DNA from 3 places in the Salinivibrio sp. VYel1 genome. Region 1 is predicted to be linked to each of the others. Evidence: riboswitches for the same ligand, from Rfam matches in the RefSeq annotation. Region 1 holds a riboswitch; each other region holds the start of a gene.

Region 1 (5,384 bases):
TACGCGCCCTTTCTCTTACCCACCCATTGACAGGTCTCCCCAATCGCCGAGCCTTATTGGATGCAGCGGAGCGACAATTGATGCGAGGGTCGGTGACGGTGTTGATGATTGCGCTTGATGGGATGGAAGCGGTGACGCAGCATCAAGGGCATTTAATGACCGAAGCCCTGTATAAGCACATTGCTGAGCTGCTGGCGAACAGTGCGGTGGCGCGCTCGCATCGAGTGGGGGTTTGGGACAGCTCGAGACTGGTGATGCTGATAGAGGGAGACGGAGAAGAGGCGGTGAAAAAAGCAGCGAGGATTCACCGACTCATCAGTGGTCATCATACCCTCGAAGGGCGACTGATGTTCTTGCATTGCCATATAGGGATCAGCCGTGCTGACTCGGAAAGCGCCGATGTGCCGCAGTTGTTTCGCCAAGCGATCCTGGCTATTCCGACCGATGATCAGGCTGTCGGTGAGTATCAGCCCGAGCTAGACAGTAAAGCGCAGCGAGAGCACTTGATCCGTACTGAGCTAGGCCCGGCCTTGCAAAGCAATCATCTCTCCTTGGTCTATCAACCTAAATGGCGGCTTGATGGGGGCCTGCTGGTGGGCGCAGAAGCACTACTGCGTTGGCAGCATCCAGCCCTAGGGGCGATAAGTCCCGCCGAATTTATTCCCATTGCCGAGCGCAGCGCCGATATGATGCAACTTGGCGATAAAGTACTGGCGATGGCACTGGAGGCGGTGGCGCAATGGCGCGTACAGGGCCTGACTGATGAGCACTTTCATCTGTCAATCAATGTCTCTGCCCAGCAACTCCGGCATGGTTTTGCCGAGAGTGTGCTGGCTCGCTGCCATGCGACAAACACGCCGCCGGCGATTATTCAATTGGAAGTCACGGAATCGGCACTGATTCAGCAAATCTCGGTGGCATTGCGCGAGCTACAACAGCTGCGGGATGCCGGGATGCATATCGCGTTGGATGACTTTGGCACCGGTTACAGCTCGTTAAGTTACCTTAAGCAACTGCCAGTAGACTGGGTTAAACTCGACCGCAGTTTTATTCAAGATTTGGCCACCAACGCCAGTGACAAACACTTGGTGGGTAGCGTGATTGAGTTAGCCCATGGCTTTGGTCATGGCGTGGTTGCCGAAGGGGTGGAAGAAGTCAGCCAGCAGCAGGTGCTACAGACAATTGGCTGCGACCAAGTGCAGGGGTTTTTATATGCGCGGCCGCTTATCCAAGATGGATTCGAACAACTGCTTAAAACCGCCCAACAAGGCAATACGACCATTAACCATTACGAGAATGTGTAAACGCGCCATCAGAAACATCAGACTTGCGCTTTATCATTAAGGTTTATATTCTGACCGTGTTAGTCGGGGAGCAAGTGATTGCTGAGACTGCGAAAGCAGGACCCGTAGAACCTGATCCAGTTAGCACTGGCGGAGGGAACTGACACGTTCAGCACACGAAGTGGCGCATTCTGGCTCGCTTTGTCTCCTTCCGCCCCTGATGATTAAGGGGCCATTATGAACCTATCTCCACCTGTTATTCTTACCATCGCCGGCTCAGACAGCGGTGGCGGTGCTGGCATTCAAGCCGATATCAAAGCGATTTCAGCCACCGGCGGTTATGCGTGCTCGGTGATCACCGCGTTAACCGCGCAAAACACCTGTGGCGTTGAGGCCGTCTCGGCGGTTGATCCTGGTTTTGTCCGTGCCCAGTTAGAGGCCGTCTTGTACGATATGCCGGTGCGTGCAGTGAAAATTGGTATGCTCGCCAACCAAGCGGTTATTCGCGAAGTGGCCGCCGTGCTGGCGCGATCGCCTCACTTACCGGTGATTTTAGATCCCGTGATGGTAGCCACCAGCGGCGATCCTTTGTTGGATGAACACGCCATGACAGCGCTGATTGAAGCGCTGATCCCGCGAGCAACCGTGCTCACCCCCAACCTGCCTGAGGCGGCGCGATTAACCGGTCAGCCTGTTCCCACCTCCATTGAGCAAATGCATGCGTTAGTTCCAGCCCTACGTCGGCTCGGGTGCCCGTATGTGATGCTCAAAGGCGGGCATTTACATCACGCCCCTGAAAGCGTGGATGTGTGGATTAGCCAAGATACCTGTCAAACCCTGAGCGCCCGTCGGGTTGAAACCGTTAATACACACGGCACAGGCTGTTCACTGTCTGCGGCGATGGCCTCTTATTACGCGCAGGGAATGACGCCCGTTGAAGCCGGGCGGGCGGCTAAGCAGTATTTGACAGAGGCTTTAGCGCATAGTCAGCAGTTAAAGGTGGGAAGAGGCGCGGGGCCTGTGCATCATTTTTACGCCTACCCAGTCGAAGCGTGTCATTCTGATGCACAAGAAACCTCGGTGGTCGAATAGACCGTTTTTTCGCGAATAGGGCACGTAAAGCCAGTCCGCCGCCTCCGTCTTGGCGGCGGCGGACTGCTCCGGAAGGGTTAATAGCCAGTGTCGCGTGTGATAAAAGGTGCCCGAATCACGCCGCCGACCAATGCGGTAAACGTTCAGCGGCAATATAGAAAAGGCGATCGCCGGGGGCGACTTCGGTTTGCAAGCTGGGGTTAAGGGTAATGCCCTCACCTTTGTCGATACCAATTAAGGTTGTATCGTATTCATGCTTTAACTGATTGAACAAGGTACCCACATCCGTCGTGCTCGCGTTAGTCGGGTAGCGCGCACAATACTGTGTCATCCCTTGTGCGGTACTCAACAACTCGTGATGCAACTGGCTGGAACCCGGATCAACAGCGGCTTTCGCCAGCATTTCTACGGAAACAGACGGTACACATTCTGCGTGTGGATAGTGTTGTTTGAGTATTTGGCTCAGCGCGTCGTCTTGAAAGTAGGCGAGCAGATGCGCTGACGGATTTTTATGCGCGCAGAACAGGGCCGCTGATAGGGTGATATCGTCTTCTGGGTTGTCGATAATAATGCTCGAAGCACTATCAATCCCCGCACGCGCAATCCCCTCTGCATCGGTAAAGCTGGTGACGCGTACAAATTCCACCTCGCCGGGGAGCGGATTTTCCATTTCGGGACGTACGCAAAGCACAATCGGACGATCGCCATGCACACCGCTTTGTAGTAGACGAATGAGCTGAATGGTGCGTTGACCATTCCAGCCCAACACCAGAATATGATTTTTCACAGTAAGACTCCGTTTTCCTTGTAATCCACGTCGCCAATAATCGACCAACGCACTGGTCACATGCCCAATCACAACGGCGAACAGCCCTAGCCCACCGGGAATAATCCAAAAGGCGGTAATCCACTGTCCTGCTTCTGTTGCGGGCGAATAATCGCCATAGCCGACAGTGGACGCGGTGACCATCAAGTAATAGACATAGCGGCCGAGTGACTGGGTCATCTCAGTTTCACCGGCGCCGTGTAAAAGTAGCCAGCCAATCCCGCCATAGGCGAGTACCACCAACCCCAAAATACGCCCGTTTAAATGCGCGAAGTGGCTGATAATCCAACGTTTAAAAAGCAACCAAAAGGTCATAAATGTTCGCTCATTATTTACAGTGATCGCAGTATGAAGTGATTTGCGTCAGGTTTACAGTGTAAATCAGCTCCTTGCGTCAATGCGATCACACTTTGCTTGGATAATCATACATCAGTGAGATAAACCGCTAAAATATTGTAGGAAGCTTAATTACTTAATGAGGAGTCAGCGTGTTTATATCTCGTCGTCAATTAGAACAAGAGCAGCAAAAACAAGTCGCTCTGCAGCAAAAAATTGAGCAGATTAACCATACCATCGACGCGCTGAATGCAGAGAAAGAGGCATTGCAGGCAGAGTTAGCCACCGTAGAGAAAAAACGCCAAACGGGAAAAGCCATCGACGCCAACTTGTGCCACTTCGGTGACTCAATCAATGCGACGCAATCGTCTCTGGCCACCTTGGCAGACACCATCAACGGTGAAAAAGAACGGGTAACGGACGTGAGCCATCAGGCGGCGTCATGTGCCGAACAAGTCAATGATCTTGCGCGTCATGTGCAGTCGTTATCCGCGCAATGTCAGCAATCGTCAGAAGCAATTCGTGCGCTCGACCAGCATGCCCAAGAGGTGAGCGGTATTGTGAAGTTGATTCGCGATGTCGCCGATCAAACCAATCTTTTAGCGTTAAACGCAGCGATTGAAGCGGCACGTGCCGGTGAGCAGGGTCGAGGGTTTGCGGTGGTTGCCGATGAAGTGCGTAGCTTATCGGAACGCACCGCCAGTGCCACGCAAGATATCACCCAGCTGGTCGAGAAGATTCGCGCTGGGAGTGGGCATGCTTGCACACTCACCGATCAGCTTGCCAGTGACGCGATTGAATATAGCGAGCAAGGCCAACAGGTGGCCGATGCGATGGCCACGCAGAGTGAGCAAGCACAGCATAGCCGTACCACTATTAAAGCCTCTGCGCTGCGTGCTTTTTGTGAACTGGCGAAACTTGACCATATTAGCTTTAAATTTGCGATATACCGCGTCGTGCTGGGTGAAGACAGCATGACCGCGGACGATGTCACCGATCACACCCAATGCCGTCTCGGCCAATGGTATGAACAGGGTGAAGGCCAGCAATATTTCGCGCAGTTGCAAACGTTTAAAGCCATTGCCGCGCCTCACGAGCAAGTGCATACCCACGCGAAAGCAGCGGTGGCAGCGTTTCATGCTCAGCAACCCGAGCAAATGGTCACTGCATTAAAAGAGATGGAAAGCGCCAGTATGACGGTGATTGATAAGCTTGAACATCTCGCGATTGAGGGCAGTGAAGAGGTAGCGTAACAACGGGGTGTTAAATCGATAAGCACATGGTAACCTCAAACTAAACCAAGGATAAATGGCCGAAGGAGGCTGAAGTTACCATGACATCGATAGCGTTACTCGATGGCGGCCTAGGACAAGAAATTTATCAACGTGGGCCGGATGTGAGCTCGAAGCTTTGGTCGGTCGCGGTGATGTTAAAACATGCCAATATTGTCAAAGACGTGCACAAAGACTTTATTCGTGCCGGTGCGAAAACGCATACCCTGAATACCTACCCAGCGACCCCCACGCGTCTGGCCAAAGCGGGATTGAGCGATAAAATAGACATTATTTACCAAAAAGCCTTCGAAGCGCTGCAGCAAGCGGTGGATGAGACAAGCGCCGATGTTGATATTGCCGGCTGTTTGCCGCCGCTGGTGGGCAGTTATCTCGGTCAGCCGCAACGCAGCTTTGAAGACATGAAAGCGGAATTTTCGCACATCGCCCGCTTGCAACCTCACGTGGATGTGTTTTTAATCGAAACCATGACCAACACCCTTGAAGCTCGTGCAGCGTGCGCCGCCGCCCGTGAGCAAGGTAAACCGTTTGGGGTTGCGTTTCGGTTGGAGCCTA
Region 2 (5,384 bases), on a different contig from region 1:
TCGAATTAGGCGCCAAAGCTGGCCTGATCGCCCCGGATGACACCACCTTTGCCTATTTAAAAGACAAGAAATTTGCCCCGAAAGGCGAGCAATGGCAGCAAGCAATCGCCTATTGGCAAACCTTGCATTCGGACGCCGATGCGCAGTTTGATCGCGTGGTCACCCTCGATGGCAGTCAAATTCACCATCAAGTGACCTGGGGCACCAACCCCGGCCAAGTGGTCAGTGTGCATGATACCGTGCCTGCCCCAGAGACAATGAACGATCCGATTGAACGTCACTCGGCAGAACGCGCATTAAAATACATGGGGCTGACACCCGGTCAAGCCATCAACCAAATCCGTATCGATAAAGTCTTTATTGGCTCTTGCACCAACTCACGGATTGAAGACATGCGTGCGGCCGCTGCGGTTGCCAAAGGGCGACGTGTGGCAGAGGGCGTGCATGCCATGGTGGTGCCAGGCTCCGAGCAAGTGCGGGCACAGGCGGAGCAAGAAGGACTGGATGTCATTTTCCGTGACGCTGGCTTTGAATGGCGTTTACCCGGCTGTTCGATGTGTTTGGCGATGAATAATGATCGCTTAGGCCCCAAAGAGCGCTGCGCCTCCACCAGTAACCGCAACTTTGAAGGGCGTCAAGGCCGTGAAGGCCGCACCCACTTGGTCAGCCCAGCCATGGCCGCAGCGGCGGCGATTGCGGGCCATTTTATCGACGTTAACCAAATATAAGGAGGCCTTATGTCAGGCATACACACTCATACCGGCATTGTTGCCCCGTTGGATGCGGCAAACGTCGATACCGATGCGATCATTCCTAAGCAGTTTTTGCAAAAAGTCACCCGCACCGGCTTTGGGCAGCACCTGTTTCACGATTGGCGCTTTTTAGACGATGCGGGCCAGCAACCGAACCCCGAGTTCGTGCTTAACCAAGCACGTTACCAAGGCGCGAGCGTCTTGCTCACCCGCGAGAATTTTGGCTGTGGCTCATCCCGCGAGCATGCGCCTTGGGCGCTGGATGATTACGGGTTTAAAGTGATTATCGCCCCCAGTTTTGCCGATATTTTCTATGGCAACTGCATCAATAACCAAATGGTGCCGGTAACCCTTGAAGAAGGCCAAATCGATGCTTTATTTACGTATGTGGCGGAAAATGAAGGCGCGACGGTAACCCTGGATTTGCCCGCCCAAACCATTCGAGCCGGTGAACACTGCTTTGCCTTCCAGATGGATGATTTTCGCCGTCATTGCCTGTTGGAAGGGTTAGATAGCATCGGTCTGACGTTGCAGCACGAAGCCGATATCTCACGCTTTGAAAAACAAATACCAGACTTTTTGGTGTAATACGCCCTCCAAGAACGCCAATAAGCGCGGTATTACCCGTACTTATTGGCGCTTCAACCCATTTTTTTCATCCTCAATGAAACCAACCGCTGACTCGCTTGGTCTAGTCTCAAAGAAGGTTTGATCGCATTAAGGACTGGCAATGCAAAAACATTTGGTAATTCTGCTCTGGTTAGTGTTTCCGCTCATCAGCCAAGCCGCGCCCAAAGCGGATTACTGGGCAATGTGGGATGCCCATAACCCTGACAGCCAAGCCACGTTTACCCATCACAGCTGGCAAGTGTTACTCGATAAGTATTTGCAATCTCAGGGGCAGCACACCTTATTTAACTATGCCGCCGTCACGGATAACGACAAAGCAACCCTCGACCATTACATTGGTATGCTCACCGCGCGCGACCCACGTACCCTGACCAAAGACGAGCAATACGCATATTGGGTTAACCTCTATAATGCGGTCACGGTAAAACTGATTATCGCCGAGTACCCGGTCCGTTCCATCACCAAACTCGGTGGGCTATTTAGCTTTGGCCCTTGGGATGATGAAGTGGTTACCGTCGCTGGCGAGCCGCTCACTTTAAACGATATCGAACACCGGATTTTACGCCCGCTTTGGCAAGATCCGCGTACCCACTATGCGGTCAACTGTGCCAGCCTTGGCTGCCCTAATCTTCAGCCACAAGCCTTTCAAGCAAGTGCACTTGATGCACAGCTCGAGCACGCCGCCTATACCTTCATTAACAGTGATAAAGGCGTGAGTCAGCAAGGGGGAAAATGGCAACTTTCCTCAATTTATGAATGGTTTGAAGCTGACTTTGGTGGCGATAAGCAAGGCGTGATCGCTCACATAAACCAGTATCGCGATATTCCATTGCCACAAGAGGCAACATTGGAATACGACTACAACTGGGACCTTAACCAACTCGGCAACTAAAAGGCTTGGTTAAACCTAAGCCAATCAGTACAATACCACCGTACTCATTGGGGAGCCTCACGGCTGAGATTGCGCACTGCGCTAGACCCATCGAACCTGATCCAGCTAACACTGGCGTAGGGATTGAGACTTGATGTTGCCATCAACTTGCCTCAACACCCACGCCCAACTTAGGAGCGTGCTGTGAAAGTTTTTACCTCTGTTCTCACTCTGGTTTCTTTATCGCTATTATCACTCGGCGCCCGCGCCGCGGACCCGCTTACTGTCTATACCTATGACTCCTTTATTGCTGAATGGGGGGCGGGGCCTAAAATTAAAGCGAAATTTGAACAGCAATGCGATTGCCAGCTTGAGTTTGTGTCTCTCGACGATGGGGCCGCCTTACTTAATCGCCTGCGCATTGAAGGAGAAACCACCCAAGCCGATATCGTACTCGGTATGGATACCAACTTAATGAAAGAAGCCGAGCGCAGTGGGATTGTTGCCGAGCACGCGGTCAATACCGAGCGCCTGCAAGTGCCTGGCGGGTGGGATAACAAATACTTTATCCCTTACGATTACGGCTATTTTGCCTTTGTGTATGACACTACTCGTTTGCTCGACCCACCCAAAAGCCTCAAAGCCTTGATTGAAGAGCGCGACGATATCAGTGTGATTTACCAAGATCCGCGCGTATCAACGGTCGGCCAGGGGCTAATGCTTTGGATCCAAAAAGTGTACGGCGATAATAATCAACAAGCATGGCGCGATCTTGCCGATAACACGATCACTGTGACCAAAGGCTGGACCGAAGCTTACAACATGTTCCTCAATAAAGAAGCGGACATGGTGCTCTCTTATACCACCTCGCCGGCTTACCACTTAGTGGCCGATGAAGACGATCGCTTTGCCGCCGCCATGTTTGAAGAGGGGCACTATATGCAAATCGAAGTCGCCGCTAAATCAGCCTATACCGATCAGCCGGAACGAGCGGATGCGTTTTTACAATTTATGCTCAGTGATGCGGCACAGTCGGTGATCCCAACCACTCAGTGGATGTATCCGGTCACCGATGTCAACTTGCCTGATGCCTTCTACACCTTGGACAAACCGCAAGAGAGCTTGCTGTATCAGCCTGATGAAGTGATGGGCAATCGCCAGCAATGGGTGCGTGACTGGCAAACCGCGCTGGTTGAATAGCCAAGATGCTCAACCCTTCTCGAACCTGGCCGGGCAGTATTGCGGCCAGCTTGGTCGTGGCTTTGATTGGCAGCGCACTCTGGGCGTTATTCTCTCACAGCCACGATTTGTCACTTGCCTCCTTATGGCAAGATACCTACTTGCGCCATGTCACCTACTTTAGTTTTAAACAGGCCGCGTTATCCGTCGTACTTAGCGTTGGGCTAGCAGTGCCAGTCGCTCATGCGCTGTCTCGCCGACAATTTCCAGTAAAGGCATGGCTGCTGAAGTTATTCGCCATGACCTTGGTGCTGCCGGTCTTGGTGGGAGTATTTGGACTGGTTGCTATCTATGGCCGTAGTGGCTGGATTGCACAAGCTTTCGCGCACTTCGATGCGGCTATGCCGTTTTCTATTTATGGCTTAAGTGGCATTTTACTCGCCCATGTGTTTTTTAATCTCCCTTTTTCCGCCCAATTAATGGTGCAAGCCTTAGAGGGGATCCCAGCCGATCAACGCCGTCTTGCTACCCAGCTAGGGCTCAAAGGCTGGCAACGTTTTAAGCACCTAGAATGGCCGTATCTACGCCAAAGCTTGCCTCATATCGTGGGGCTAGTATTTATGTTGTGCTTTACCAGCTTCGCGACTGTCATGGCACTGGGCGGCGGGCCGAAAGCGACAACCATCGAGCTGGCCATTTACCAAGCCATTCATTTTGATTTCGATTTACAAACGGGTGCTGTCCTCGCGCTGTGGCAAATGCTACTATGCGGGGCCATCGCATTTACCGTACAAACCTTGACGCGCCCGCTGCCGAGCACACCCAGTGAAGTGCTGCCGCTGCCTGCGTCTTTGGATAGCCGTGCGGCCAAGTGTTGGGATGGCCTTTGGATTGGCCTCGTTTTGCTACTGGTGTTACCGCCTCTCGGCGTGGTAATTGCACGCGGGTTGAACCCCAGCGCATTAGCGGTGCTCGGCGATAGCGCACTGTGGCAAGCAACTCTGCACTCGCTGTTCATTGCCACGGGCGCCACCACCTTTGCTTTTGTGTTAGCCGTGGCGGTGATCTTAGCCAGTCGGCACTGGCGCTTACATGGACGAAAAAAACAGGCGGATGGCATAGAAACGCTCGGTGCCATCATCTTAGTAGTGCCAAGTATCGTGCTCAGTACCGGGCTTTTTTTGCTGTTTCGCCAGTTTAGTAACGTATTCAGCTTAGCGCTGTGGCTGGTAATGACAGTGAACGCCCTGATGGCGCTGCCTTATCTTATCAAGGTCTTGAGTGCCCCCGCCTTCCAGCTCGCTCAGTCATACCATAACTTGTGCGCCACCTTAGGCGTCAGAGGCATCACGCGTTTACGTCTGATTGAGTGGGACTGTTTACGTGCACCTATTGCGCGCGGTGTCGCGGTGAGTTTTGTGTTATCCATGGGCGATCTCAGTGCCATCTCCTTATTTGGTAGTCAAAACTTTCAAACCCTGCCCCTGTATTTGTTTCGCTTAATGGGCAGTTACCAAATGGAAGCGGGCGCCGCCGCGGCGATGCTGTTACTGCTCACCAGCTTAGGATGTTATGCCCTACTGACGCGCCTTATCCAATGGAGACACGCATGTTAACGCTTTCCGATGTTCAGTATAGTTACCAACAAGATTGGATGACCTTTGATGCCCATATCGCCCCTGGAGAGATTGTGGCCGTGCTCGGGCCCAGCGGGGCAGGTAAAAGCACCTTACTATCACTGATTGCCGGGTTGATTGCCCCTGATAGTGGCGAGATTGCTATTGATGGTAAGCCAGTGACAACAACCCCCGCCCACCAGCGGCCACTGTCTATCTTGTTCCAAGAGCATAATGTCTTTACCCATTTGTCGGTGTTCGACAATATGGCGATTGGCTTATCACCATCACTGAAACTCACCGCTACCCAACGGGAAAACATTGAACAGGCAGCGC
Region 3 (5,384 bases), on a different contig from region 1:
GATTAAACGTCTGAAGAGTAATTGGTGGTGGTAATTTGTCGCGGGATCGCTACAATAGGCACCTATATACAGGGGTATAGCTCCAATTGGCAGAGCAGCGGATTCCAAATCCGCGTGTTGGGGGTTCGAATCCCTCTACCCCTGCCAAATACCAAAGCATCGACATTGTCGGTGCTTTTTTGTATGTGAATCATCAAGCTTCTCGTAATCCGATTAAGGGTAGATGTGAACATGCAAACTACAAAAGGCGTGTTGGGTACTGGGTCGCCAGCCCGGTTGAATCCCTCTACCCCTGCCAAATACCAAAGCATCGGCATCGTCGGTGCTTTTTTTGTATGTGAATCATCAAGCTTCTCGTAAGCCGATTAAGGGTAGATGTGAACATGCAATCTACACAAAAGCGTGTTGGGGGCTGGGTCGCCAGCCCGGTCGAATCCCTCTACCCCTGCCAAACATCAAAGCATCGACATTGTCGGTGCTTTTTTTGTATGTGACTCATTATGCTTCTAGCACCCCTAACCCTCTTCCCTTTTTCTTCCTCCTGTTTCTTGTTCACATGTCGCGGTATGATGACTTTTTACCAATCGAAAGGAGCACCCTGTGGTAAGCATATTGTGGGTAGGACTTGGTGGCGCATTAGGGGCGTCTTCGCGTTTTTTAGTTTCAGAGTGGAGCGTCGCGGTGTTTGGTCGAGGATTTCCCTACGGCACCCTAATGGTTAATGTGCTGGGATCATTAGCGATGGGTGTCTTTTTAGCGGCGATGAGCCAAGAACTGATTGCCCCAGTGCCTTGGCGTCAACTGATTGCGATTGGCTTTTTGGGCGCGTTCACCACCTTCTCGACCTTTTCAGTGGATACCTTGCTTCTTTTTCAACATGGTGAGACGGTGAAAGCCTTGTTAAACGTGGGTCTCAACCTTGCGTTGTGCTTAGGAGCGGCCGCGATGGGGGCTTGGTTGCTAGGACGCATTACTGGGTAGGTAAAAACATGCCATTACGTCGCTTGTTGTTGCGGCGGTGATTTCTTATACTGGCGTTGAACTTGTCGGAGTGCCAATTGGCTGAGACCACGTTAAGTGGGATCCGTTGAACCTGATCTGGTTAGTACCAGCGAAGGGAACAAGAGATGCATCAGATCACAGACCGTACGCGTCTGCCAGTTTGCTCACATCTCAATTCAGCGTTTTCCGGCAAGCATTAATTCCCATAATGAACACCGGAGTAATGCTATGTCGACCCGTAAACAGGCCCGTCTTGAGGCCAAATCTTTTATCGATTCCCTCTCTGCGCAAACCTACCCCAACTCGGAAAAAGTCTATGTCGAGGGATCGCGACCCGATATTCGCGTAGGGATGCGAGAAATCCATTTGTCTCCGACCTTTGTGGGTGGCAGTAAAGATAATCCGCAGTACGAAGCCAATGAATCCATTCGGGTTTATGACACATCAGGGCCTTATACTGACCCACAGAGTGCTATCGATATTTACCAAGGCTTAGCGCCAGTGCGCAAAGCCTGGATTGATGAGCGTGCCGATACAGAGTTTCTTGATGCAGTGAGCTCAGACTATGCGCAGACCCGCCTTAGTGATGAAACCTTAGATGATCTTCGCTTTAGTGCCTTACCGTCTATCCGTCGGGCAAAACCTAACCAATGTGTGACCCAACTTCACTACGCACGCCAAGGCATTATCACCCCAGAGATGGAATTTATCGCTATCCGGGAAAATATGGGACGTCAGCAGTATCGTGAAGAGCAGCTAAACCGCCAGCACCCAGGAGAAAGCTTTGGCGCGCATTTACCCTCAAACATCACTCCCGAATTTGTGCGCCAAGAAGTTGCTGAAGGGCGTGCGATTATTCCGGCCAACATTAACCACCCAGAAGCGGAGCCGATGATTATTGGGCGTAACTTTCTGGTGAAAGTGAATGCCAATATTGGTAACTCGGCGGTGAGCTCCTCCATTGAAGAAGAAACCGAAAAGTTGGTGTGGGCGACCCGTTGGGGCGCGGATACGGTGATGGATTTATCGACCGGACGCAATATCCACGAAACCCGCGAGTGGATTTTACGTAATAGCCCAGTCCCGATTGGCACCGTGCCTATGTATCAGGCGCTTGAGAAAGTGAATGGCATTGCCGAAGACCTGACTTGGGAAGTGATGCGCGATACCTTGATAGAGCAAGCCGAGCAAGGGGTCGACTACTTTACCATTCACGCTGGGGTGCGTTTGCACTATGTGCCCATGACTGCCAATCGCGTGACTGGGATTGTCTCGCGTGGTGGGTCGATTATCGCCAAATGGTGCTTGGCGCATCATCAAGAAAGCTTCCTCTATACCCATTTTCGTGAAATCTGCGAGATTTGTGCTGCCTATGATGTATCGCTGTCATTAGGCGATGGGTTACGTCCCGGCTCAGTAGCTGACGCGAACGACGAAGCCCAGTTCAGTGAGTTACGTACCCTGGGCGAGCTAACCAAGGTGGCATGGGAATACGATGTGCAGGTGATGATTGAAGGCCCCGGCCATGTGCCCATGCACATGATCAAAGAGAATATGGACGAGCAGCTCACCCATTGCCACGAAGCGCCCTTTTATACTTTAGGCCCGCTGACTACCGATATTGCGCCTGGTTACGACCACATCACCTCCGGGATTGGTGCGGCGATGATTGGCTGGTTTGGGTGTGCGATGCTTTGCTATGTCACGCCCAAAGAACATCTGGGTCTGCCCAATAAAGAGGATGTTAAAACTGGGCTTATCACTTACAAGTTGTGTGCGCACGCCGCCGACTTAGCCAAAGGACATCCGGGCGCGCAGGTGCGAGATAACGCCATTTCCAAAGCGCGCTTTGAATTTCGCTGGGAAGATCAGTTTAACCTTGCATTAGATCCAGTGACGGCGCGTGCTTATCACGATGAAACACTGCCTCAAGAGTCGGGCAAGGTCGCGCATTTTTGCTCCATGTGTGGGCCAAAATTCTGCTCTATGAAGATCAGCCAAGAAGTCCGCGATTATGCCAAAGAAAATGGCTATGCCGCTGCGGGCGAAGCGATTGATGTCACCATGCTGGAAGACCCGTTAGCAGGCATGCAGCAAAAATCGCAAGAGTTTCGAGCAAAGGGCAGTGAGCTCTACCTGCAAAAATCCCATCATTCGTCACAACAAGGCGCTGAGGTAGCGGACAGCGATAAGGTGGAGTCATGAGCCTGACCCCGTTTGCATCTATGTCTGAAGGTATAGGCCCATTATATCCGGTGGTAGACGATGTGGACTTGCTCGAACGCTTGCTTTGCTTGGGGGTGAAAACCGTGCAACTGCGTGTGAAGCAGCCGGGACATCCCCAATTGGCAGACTGGGTACAGCGTGCGGTGGCGTTGGGCCGCGCGCACTATGCCCAGGTGTTTATCAACGATCACTGGCAGCTTGCGCTTGAAGCTGGCGCCTATGGCGTTCATCTGGGCCAGCAAGACATACAAGAGGCGGATCTTGACCGGCTCGCACGACAAGGCGTGCGCCTTGGCGTATCGACACGCAGTCCCGAACAACTTGCTGCAGCGATTGCGCTCTCGCCCAGTTATCTTGCCATCGGCCATATTTTTCCCACTACCACCAAACAGCTCGCCGAGCCGCCGCAAGGCATTTCTGCGTTAGCGCAGCAGGTGGCGACTGTGGATGGCCGCTTCCCGACGGTGGCGATTGGCGGTATTGATCTCAACCGAGCCCCTGACGTTTGGCGCACTGGCGTGGACGCCATTGCGGTGGTCCGTGCCGTGACGCAAGCGCCTGATTTAGCGGCGCGCATTGACGCATTTGACCGCTGTCTTAATCCATCCAGACAACAAGGAGGGCGTGATGCTATCGGACAGTGAATACCTGCGTTATAGCCGGCAAATCATGCTGCCAGAAGTTGGAGAGTGCGGGCAGCAGGCACTTAGCAAGGCGCGTGTGTTAATGGTCGGTGCCGGTGGGCTTGGAACCACCGCGGGCCTCTATCTTGCAGGCGCTGGCGTGGGTCAGTTAGCGATTGCTGACTCGGACCACATTGAGCTATCTAACTTGGCGCGTCAGGTGGCGTATCGGGAGGCGCAAATCGGCACCGATAAAGCCGCGTCGCTAGCCGCTAACTTGGTCGCGCTGAATCCACATTGCCAGTGCCGAGCCATCAATGCCTATCTAGAAGGTGAGCGTCTGGCGCTCGAAGTAGCGATGGCGGATGTGGTCCTTGATTGCAGTGATAATCTCGCCACTCGCCATGCAGTCAATCAAGCCTGTGTAGAGGCTGGTACGCCGTTGGTGAGCGCAGCGGCGATCGGTTGGCAAGGCCAGTTATTGGTTTATCAACCGCATAGCGCATGTTATGCGTGCGCCTTCGCAGACGTGACGCTTTCTGAACCCACACGCTGTGCAGAATCCGGGGTAATGGGACCTGTGGTCGGCATGATGGCCACCGCGCAAGCGCTGGAAGGAATAAAGCTGTTATTAGGGCAGGCGGTCGGGACCAATCGCTTGTCACGACTGGATGGACAAACCATGACATGGCAGCACTTTTCGCTGCCCGTGGATCCGCATTGTGCGGTTTGTCAGCCTAAGCGGGAGGTAAGCGATGCAGTTAACCATTAATGACACGCCGACAGAGGTCAATGCCACGACCGTCGCGCAATTGATTGAGGAGATGAAGGTGCCAGCCGAGTCGGTCGCAGTGGCGCTAAATCAGACCATTATTGCGCGTGATGCTTGGTCATCCACGTCACTTACCGCTGGCGATAGCTTGGCGGTCTTTCAAGCGATTGCCGGAGGATAATCATGTTAACCATTGCGGATACGACGTTTTCATCTCGACTGTTAACCGGCACCGGCAAGTTTGCTAGTCGCAAGACCATGGCCGAGTCACTGGCGGCCAGTGGTACTGAACTGGTCACCATGGCGCTAAAGCGAGTCGATGTCCATGCCATACAAGATGATATTTTAACCCCGCTGCGCGAGCTCGGTGTGCACCTGCTGCCCAATACCTCGGGGGCGAAGAATGCGCAAGAAGCGGTCTTTGCCGCGCGTCTTGCTCGAGAAGCATTGGGAACGCACTGGGTGAAGTTGGAAATTCACCCCGACTCCAAATATTTGATGCCTGACCCGATTGAAACCCTTCAAGCGGCGAAAACCCTTGTGGATGAGGGGTTTGCGGTGCTGCCGTATTGCCATGCTGACCCTGTGCTGTGTAAGCGTTTAGAAGAGGTGGGGTGCGCGGCGGTGATGCCTCTTGGGTCACCGATTGGCTCCAACCAAGGACTGGCCTCAATGGCGTTTCTCGACATCATTATCGAGCAAGCCCGTGTGCCGGTGATCATTGATGCTGGCATTGGCGCACCGTCAGATGCGGCGTTAGC

What was found. Region 1 has a riboswitch for thiamine pyrophosphate ahead of thiD (bifunctional hydroxymethylpyrimidine kinase/phosphomethylpyrimidine kinase). Riboswitches for the same ligand answer to the same signal wherever they lie in the genome.
Region 2: linked by a shared signal. The riboswitch ahead of thiB (thiamine ABC transporter substrate binding subunit) and the one ahead of thiD (bifunctional hydroxymethylpyrimidine kinase/phosphomethylpyrimidine kinase) in region 1 are both predicted to bind thiamine pyrophosphate.
Region 3: linked by a shared signal. The riboswitch ahead of thiC (phosphomethylpyrimidine synthase ThiC) and the one ahead of thiD (bifunctional hydroxymethylpyrimidine kinase/phosphomethylpyrimidine kinase) in region 1 are both predicted to bind thiamine pyrophosphate.

The regions. Positions count from the first base shown of each region.
Region 1 covers NZ_RSAM01000001.1:497,773-503,156, reverse strand. The annotation lists gene EHW58_RS02210 (bifunctional diguanylate cyclase/phosphodiesterase) at 1-1,304, shown strand, start outside; TPP riboswitch at 1,359-1,459, shown strand; gene thiD (bifunctional hydroxymethylpyrimidine kinase/phosphomethylpyrimidine kinase) at 1,521-2,375, shown strand; gene EHW58_RS02200 (potassium channel family protein) at 2,491-3,516, opposite strand; gene EHW58_RS15945 (methyl-accepting chemotaxis protein) at 3,690-4,790, shown strand; gene EHW58_RS02190 (homocysteine S-methyltransferase family protein) at 4,871-5,384, shown strand, end outside.
Region 2 covers NZ_RSAM01000008.1:57,926-63,309, forward strand. The annotation lists gene leuC (3-isopropylmalate dehydratase large subunit) at 1-728, shown strand, start outside; gene leuD (3-isopropylmalate dehydratase small subunit) at 738-1,340, shown strand; gene EHW58_RS09125 (DUF547 domain-containing protein) at 1,483-2,274, shown strand; TPP riboswitch at 2,313-2,414, shown strand; gene thiB (thiamine ABC transporter substrate binding subunit) at 2,458-3,453, shown strand; gene thiP (thiamine/thiamine pyrophosphate ABC transporter permease) at 3,459-5,048, shown strand; gene thiQ (thiamine ABC transporter ATP-binding protein) at 5,042-5,384, shown strand, end outside.
Region 3 covers NZ_RSAM01000019.1:51,142-56,525, reverse strand. The annotation lists tRNA gene EHW58_RS15080 (tRNA-Trp) at 71-147, shown strand; gene crcB (fluoride efflux transporter CrcB) at 601-981, shown strand; TPP riboswitch at 1,038-1,137, shown strand; gene thiC (phosphomethylpyrimidine synthase ThiC) at 1,231-3,207, shown strand; gene thiE (thiamine phosphate synthase) at 3,204-3,872, shown strand; gene EHW58_RS15060 (HesA/MoeB/ThiF family protein) at 3,856-4,623, shown strand; gene thiS (sulfur carrier protein ThiS) at 4,607-4,804, shown strand; gene EHW58_RS15050 (thiazole synthase) at 4,807-5,384, shown strand, end outside.